DNA from 2 places in the Paenibacillus sp. FSL R7-0297 genome. Region 1 is predicted to be linked to the other one. Evidence: riboswitches for the same ligand, from Rfam matches in the RefSeq annotation. Region 1 holds a riboswitch; the other holds the start of a gene.

Region 1 (3,412 bases):
GTGGCACCCGCGGCAAGAACGGCTGCTTCGGAGAAGGCAGTTGCGCCGTCATACATACTGGCATTGGCAACCTTCATGCCGGTCAGCTCGCAAATGTAGGACTGGAATTCGAAGATCGCCTGAAGCTCGCCCTGGCTGATCTCCGGCTGATAAGGGGTGTAGGCGGTATAGAATTCCGAACGGGAAATAACATGGTTAATAACAACCGGAACGTGGTGATCATATAATCCGGCGCCAAGGAAGCTCGCATGGGTATCAAAGTCGGCATTCTTGTCCGCCAGACCCTTCATATGGCGCAGCAGCGCATACTCATCCAGCGGGCCGGACATCGGCATTGTTCCCTGGTAACGGACGGCCTGCGGGATATCGGAGAACAGCTCGTCGATGGACTGGATTCCTACAGTCTCCATCATTTCAGCGCGGTCTTGCTCCGTCATAGGCAAATAGCGGTGCTTCATTACGGCTTCACTCCTTGGCTCTTTTTGTAGAATGGGGCTTTGATCACGGCAGCCTTAAGCTGCTTGCCGCGGATCTCCACATACACCTCTGTGCCTATATCCGTATAGGCAGCATCCAGCAGGGCAAGTCCGAGATTCCGTTTCAGTGTCGGCGATTGTGTACCGGTAGTCACTTCACCGATCTTCACACCGTCCGCATACACGGGATAGTGGGAGCGGGGAATGCCGCGGTCGATCATTTCAAGTCCCACCAGGCGGCGCGGCAGGCCGGCTTCCTTCTGCTTCAGCAAGGCATCGCGGCCTAGAAAATCGGCTTTGTCCAGCTTCACGAAGAACTGGACTCCCGCCTCGAGCGGAGTAATATCCGCCGAGAGCTCCTGGCCGTACAGCGGCAGCTTGGCCTCGAAGCGGAGCGTGTCGCGTGCGCCGAGTCCGGCGGGAGTCAGTCCATGCGCAGCACCTGCGGCCAGCAGGCCGTTCCAGAGGGCGGCAGCTGTATCGACAGGGGCGTACAGCTCAAAGCCGTCCTCACCGGTATAGCCGGTACGGGAGAGCAGTACAGTTACGCCGCAGACCTCGGCGTGTTCGATGAAGTGGAAGGGCTTCAGCTCTGCAAGCGGGGCAGAGGTAACTTCGGCCAGAATCGTCTCAGCCAGCGGACCCTGCAGAGCGAGCAGCAGCGTCTCATCAGAGACATTCTTCAGGCTGACACCGCTGAATTCAGCGGTGAGATGCTCCGCAAGCCACTGGAAGTCCTTATCGATATTGGAGGCGTTCACGACGAGCATGTAGCGCTCATGGCCCAGGCGGTACACCAACAGATCGTCAACCACTCCGCCGCTCGGATAGAGCATCAGGGTATACTGCGCAGCGCCGTCTGCTAGGCGGCTGACATCATTGGTGGTCATCTGCTGCAGGAAGGCTTCAGCGCCGCTGCCGTCAACCATGAATTCACCCATATGCGATACATCGAACAGTCCGGCCTGCTGGCGGACTGCTTCATGTTCCTTAACGATGCCAGTAAACTGCACCGGCAGCTCCCAGCCGCCGAAATCAATGCATCTGGACTCCGCATAAGCGGCATAGAGATCATAAAAAGGCGTTCTTCTCAAAGACTCCATCGTGTCACCCCTTAGTCTGTTTACATGTAAGCAGAAACGGTAATGCCGCCTTATAAGCGCAGTATCTGTTTCAGCTAAAAATATAAAAAAGGACAGGCGAAAGCCATTATGCACTAACGCATAAATTGACTTTCGCTCTGTCCTTTGTACCTGAGAGTTACCCTGCTATCCTGCCCGCAGGTTTCCCCGTTGGTGATCCGTTTCCTGTTGTCCAGGCTGTGGATGCTCTCCAGAGATGCGTCCGGCAAAGGTCCTTTTGCCTGAGAGATTCACCCATCCCGGGCTTACTCCTTCGGCGCTGCCCCTGAGGGTCAGTCTCTCCCTATGCCATCATTCGCAAACTATATGTTTTTCTACTGACTCCATTAAACCGGGTTTACAAGCACGCTGTCAATCAAAAAACGTCAAAAAGATGACAAATTTAATTTTCCTGTCAGTTATATTGACATTAGGCAAGGTGATAACTTAGGCTATAACTAAATTTAGAACTCCAAATGTGGAAAAGAGGCGGCTTGGAAATGAGTGAAGTGCTTAACAACCTGCTATACAGCGAAGAGCATGAATGGGCACAGCAGGGTGAAGGACGCGTAGTACGTGTGGGAATTACGGATCATGCGCAGCATTTATTGGGCGACATCGTGTTTGTTGAGTTTCCTGAAGTCGGCGCAGCCATTTCCGCGGGCGATAGCGTAGGCAGTATCGAGTCTGTCAAGACGGTGTCGGAGCTGTACTCGCCGGTATCCGGCAAGGTAACCAAGATCAACGACGCACTCGAATCCAGCCCGGAGCTGATCAATGATCAGCCATACGGCGGCGGTTGGATTTTTGAGCTGGAGCTTGATGGTGAGTTCGCGGATGCAGTATCGGGCCTGCTGGATGCGGCTGCTTATAAGGAATTGGTTGGGGAATAGTTTTTACGAACAGATGAACATGGCAGGCTTCTCTTATTACATTAGATGTCACTAATGTGAGAGGTCTGTCTTTTTGCGTTTCTGTATCACTCCGGAAAGCTAAGCAGCCCCGGATAAATACTGGGCGCCAAGTGCCAAAGGGCGGGCAGCAGAGCCAGACCGGCAACGGCAAAGATAAGGCACAGCAATAGGAACCGGTATCTTTTTCTGGGACGGGTATTGGGTTTAAGTACGAAGTAATACACACCGGCCGAATATAACGGGAAAAGCACCACGGCAGACATGCCCATACAGACCAGAAAGGTGGATTCCCCGGCGGAGGAAGGGATCATGGCTTCCGGGTTATAGACCGGATTGATCTGCAGAAAGAGGATCACAAATGTCAGATAGGCAAAGAGTAAAAGAAGTGGGAAACAGCGGATGCGTCCATCCTCGGACAGCCCGTAGAGCATCCACCAGACCCCGAGCCAGGGCAGGGCAAAGGCTGCGCCGGCAATAAGGAAGTCTATGCCTATATACATCAGTTTATCGGGTGGATACACATGGGCTAGGTCGCCCCAGAAGTAATCGGAGGAGAAGAACATCATAAATACAGATAATAAACCAATGAAGAAGGTGATGATTCCCTGGGCAAAAACAATCATGATCAGCGAAACCAGCTGCCGCAGAAAATAGAGAAAACGGGTGGCATCCGGTGTCGTTCCGTTTGTAGTCTGCATAGCGTTCAATCTCCTTATACTAGCAAATGGTTGCCGTGCCTTCTCATCTGCAGATTTCTGAGCTGATTCGCTTGCAGATACGTGTTATTCTTCCTCCTGAAGCTGCCGCAGGACAATGAGTTCAACCCGGCGGTTCTTCTGCCGCCCTTCAACGGTAGCGTTATCGTAGGCAGGTCTGGTATCCGCGTAACCGGCATACTGAA
Region 2 (3,412 bases), 480 kb from region 1:
CTCCTCTTCGCTGAGGGAGGTCAGCCGGGTCATATATTGGAGCAATCTATGCTTCATGTTTCGGATTCCTCCTTATAACGCTGCTGACAACATGTCAGTAGCGTTTGAACATTCTTTCACTCATGTATTGATTATACTAACTTCCGCATCACTTTTCTCCTTCTTGCTCCGCATGGAGTACAGGACGAACAACAGAATGAACCATAGAGGCGTACACAGCAGCGCCGGACGGGTCTCATCTGCGAACAGCATAATGATCAAAATGGCGGCAAACAACGTTAAAACCGCATAATTGATAACAGGTGTGAACGGTGCTTTGAATTTGGACGAGGCATGTAAGTCCGGGCGGTTCTTCTTATACTTGATATGACATACGAGCACAACACCCCACACCCAGATGAAACAAATGGCGCTGATCGTTGTAACGATGCCGAACGCTTGGCCTGGAATAAGCTTGCTGAGCAGCGCCCCGGCCGATATTACAAATGTAGAAATAAATAATGAGTTCGCGGGCACATGATTTCGGTTCAGCTTGCCGAGCTGCGGGGATGCCTGATCTCTTCGGCTCAGATTATACAGAATCCGGCTGGTCGAGAACATCCCGCTGTTGCAGGCGGAAGCCGCTGAGGTTAAGACGACGAAATTGATAATGCCCGCAGCAACTGGAATCCCGACTAGACTGAAGGTTCGCACAAATGGACTTTCAGCCGCACTGAGCTGGGTCCACGGGTTAATGCACAGCAGCACGAAGAGCGCGCCCACATAGAAGAAGAGAATCCGCAGAGGAATCTTGTTAATCGCCGAGGGGATATTTTTCTCCGGATCCGCTGTTTCTGCGGCTGATACACCCACAAGCTCCACACCGACATAAGCGAACACAACCATCTGGAAGGAAAATAAGAAGCCCTTAACACCGTTCGGGAACACGCCCCCGTGCTCCCAGAGATTGCGAACGCTCACCGATCCTGCATCCGTCTTGAACCCGATGACCAGCAGAATGATTCCCAGGCCGATTAAGGCAAGAATCGTGACGACTTTGATTAGGGCAAACCAGAATTCGAGTTCGCCGAAGCTTTTGACCGTGAGCAGATTGAGTCCGAGCAGAATGATCAGGCAGATCACGGCCGGTACCCACTGCGGAATATCGAACCAGTACTGCACATAGACGCCCACCGCAATCACATCGGCCATCGCCGTCATAATCCAGCAGAACCAGTAGGTCCAGCCCGTAATGAACGCAGCCCGGGGCCCCAAATAGTCTTCAGCAATGTCCGTAAAGGATTGATATCCCGCTTTGGAGAGCAGCAGCTCACCCAGCGCCCTCATCACAAAAAACACGGCAATCCCCACGAGTAAATACGTGATCATAATGGACGGGCCGGCCTGCTGAATCGCTCTGCCCGATCCCAGGAATAACCCTGTGCCAATCGTGCCGCCGATAGCGATCAGCTGTACATGCCGGTTCGCCAAATCTCTCTTTAATTCTGTCTGTGCCATTGCCTTTTTCCCCCTTAATGTGTACAACGCTATGCTGCCAAATAACATAAAAAAGAGATTGGATGTCATCCAATCTCCCGGTTCATAAGAATATCAAAATAAGCTACCTGCGCTGCTGACCGTAAAGAATCGGCATAACAAATACAAATTCCGTACTCTTCTGTCCTTTTGCCTGAGATTGTGAACCCTTCGGCGCTGCGGTCTCCCGCAGTCTCTCCAGAAGCTGCTCCTGCTATAGTGTGATCCATAGCAATCATAGCCCGTGTGATGTATTAAATTGGTGAAGCGTTAATGCATTCTGATATTCTAACATATTACTCGGCATGTGAGAGATATTCTGTGAAAAAAGTCGCAATGTTCAAGAGTTCAACATGAGGTAACTTTTGAATAAACGGGGTCATCTGCAAGAGAGAATTCGTATCTGCTCCTCTACTATAATAAATTCATCCAGATTATGTAGAGCGAGGTTAGAACCAATGGCAAATCCTTCAACCGTAAAAGCTTTGACCAAGCAGCCCCTTTCACAGCAGCAGGGCAGCTTTGGCCGTTTGCTGCGGAACATTGTGAAATACCGGGTGCTGCTGCTCATGCTGCTGCCAACCGCCATTATTTTTTTCATCAACTGTTACATCCCGATGTTCGGATTATTCATTGCTTTCAAGAACATCAACTATGTTGACGGCATTATGGGCAGTCCATGGGCGGGACTCGACAACTTCCGGTTCCTCTTCGCCACATCCGATGCCCTGCGCGTGACCATTAACACCATCGGCTACAACGTTGTCTTCATTATCTCAGGGCTCATCCTCTCTGTATCCCTGGCCATTGCGATCAACGAGGTTCGCAGCAAGCTGGCCTCCCGTTTCTTCCAGACTGTTATGATTATGCCGAATTTCTTGTCCATGGTTGTCGTCAGCTTCATAGTCTACGCCTTCCTGCACCCGGAGTACGGCTTCCTGGTCAAGCATATTCTGCCCTTGTTCGGCCATTCCTCAGTCAATGCTTATATGCATCCCAATGCATGGCCCTATATTCTGTGGCTCACCAAGATGTGGCACTCGATCGGCATCGGCAGTGTCATCTATCTGGCCGCGATCACCGGCATCAGCGAGGAGCTGTATGAAGCTGCGGTGGTGGACGGCGCCAGCAAGTGGCAGCAGATCACCCGAATTACGCTGCCGCTCCTTACGCCTATCATGGTCATTCTCACCATTCTCAACATGGGCGGTATTTTCCGCTCCGACTTCGGGCTGTTCTACCACGTTACGCTGGACTCCGGTGCGCTGCGCTCTACTACGGATGTCATCGACACCTATGTGTATCGGGGCTTAATACAGCTTAATGATCTGGGTATGTCCTCTGCGGCGAACTTTTATCAATCCGTCATCGGCTTCTTCCTTGTTATCGGGGCGAACAGTCTGGCCCGCAAGCTGAACCGCGATACGGCACTTTTCTAGAACGGAGGATCTTAATGACTACTGCAACCCGAACCCGCGCCTATCCCAAAGGCTCCAAGAGCGCCCAGATTGTGCTGAACATCTTCTTCACTGCCTTCAGTCTGGCCTGCATCCTGCCTATTCTGCTCATTGTCGCCATTTCCTTAACCAACGAGAAAACGTTAACGCTGCAGGGGTATAAATTCTGGCCCGAGAAGATTGACCTGACCGCTTACCAATATCTGTTCAACCATTCGCAGACGCTGGTCAAAGCTTATGGAATCAGCCTGACCGTTACGCTTACCGGAACCCTTCTGGCAGTACTATTGATTGCTCTGTACGCGTACCCCCTCTACCGGAAGGACTTTCCCTTTAAAAAGGCTTTTAGTTTCTACCTGCTGATCACTATGCTGTTCTCGGGAGGGCTTGTCCCTTTCTACCTGCTGTACGTTAATTATTTGGATCTGAAGGACTCGCTG

What was found. A riboswitch is a leader RNA that binds a small molecule or an ion and turns the genes downstream of it on or off. The one in region 1 is predicted to bind glycine.
Region 2: it holds a riboswitch for glycine, as region 1 does, so the genes downstream of both, MKZ24_RS05415 (amino acid permease) here and gcvT (glycine cleavage system aminomethyltransferase GcvT) in region 1, are expected to answer to the same signal.

Annotation. Positions count from the first base shown of each region.
Region 1 covers NZ_JBBPAQ010000001.1:1,725,792-1,729,203, forward strand. The annotation lists gene gcvPA (aminomethyl-transferring glycine dehydrogenase subunit GcvPA) at 1-458, opposite strand, end outside; gene gcvT (glycine cleavage system aminomethyltransferase GcvT) at 458-1,579, opposite strand; glycine riboswitch at 1,715-1,814, opposite strand; glycine riboswitch at 1,818-1,913, opposite strand; gene gcvH (glycine cleavage system protein GcvH) at 2,098-2,490, shown strand; gene MKZ24_RS07510 (hypothetical protein) at 2,577-3,209, opposite strand; gene MKZ24_RS07515 (OmpA/MotB family protein) at 3,294-3,412, opposite strand, start outside.
Region 2 covers NZ_JBBPAQ010000001.1:1,244,707-1,248,118, reverse strand. The annotation lists gene MKZ24_RS05420 (Crp/Fnr family transcriptional regulator) at 1-57, opposite strand, end outside; gene MKZ24_RS05415 (amino acid permease) at 121-1,497, opposite strand; glycine riboswitch at 1,648-1,727, opposite strand; gene MKZ24_RS05410 (ABC transporter permease) at 1,974-2,954, shown strand; gene MKZ24_RS05405 (carbohydrate ABC transporter permease) at 2,969-3,412, shown strand, end outside.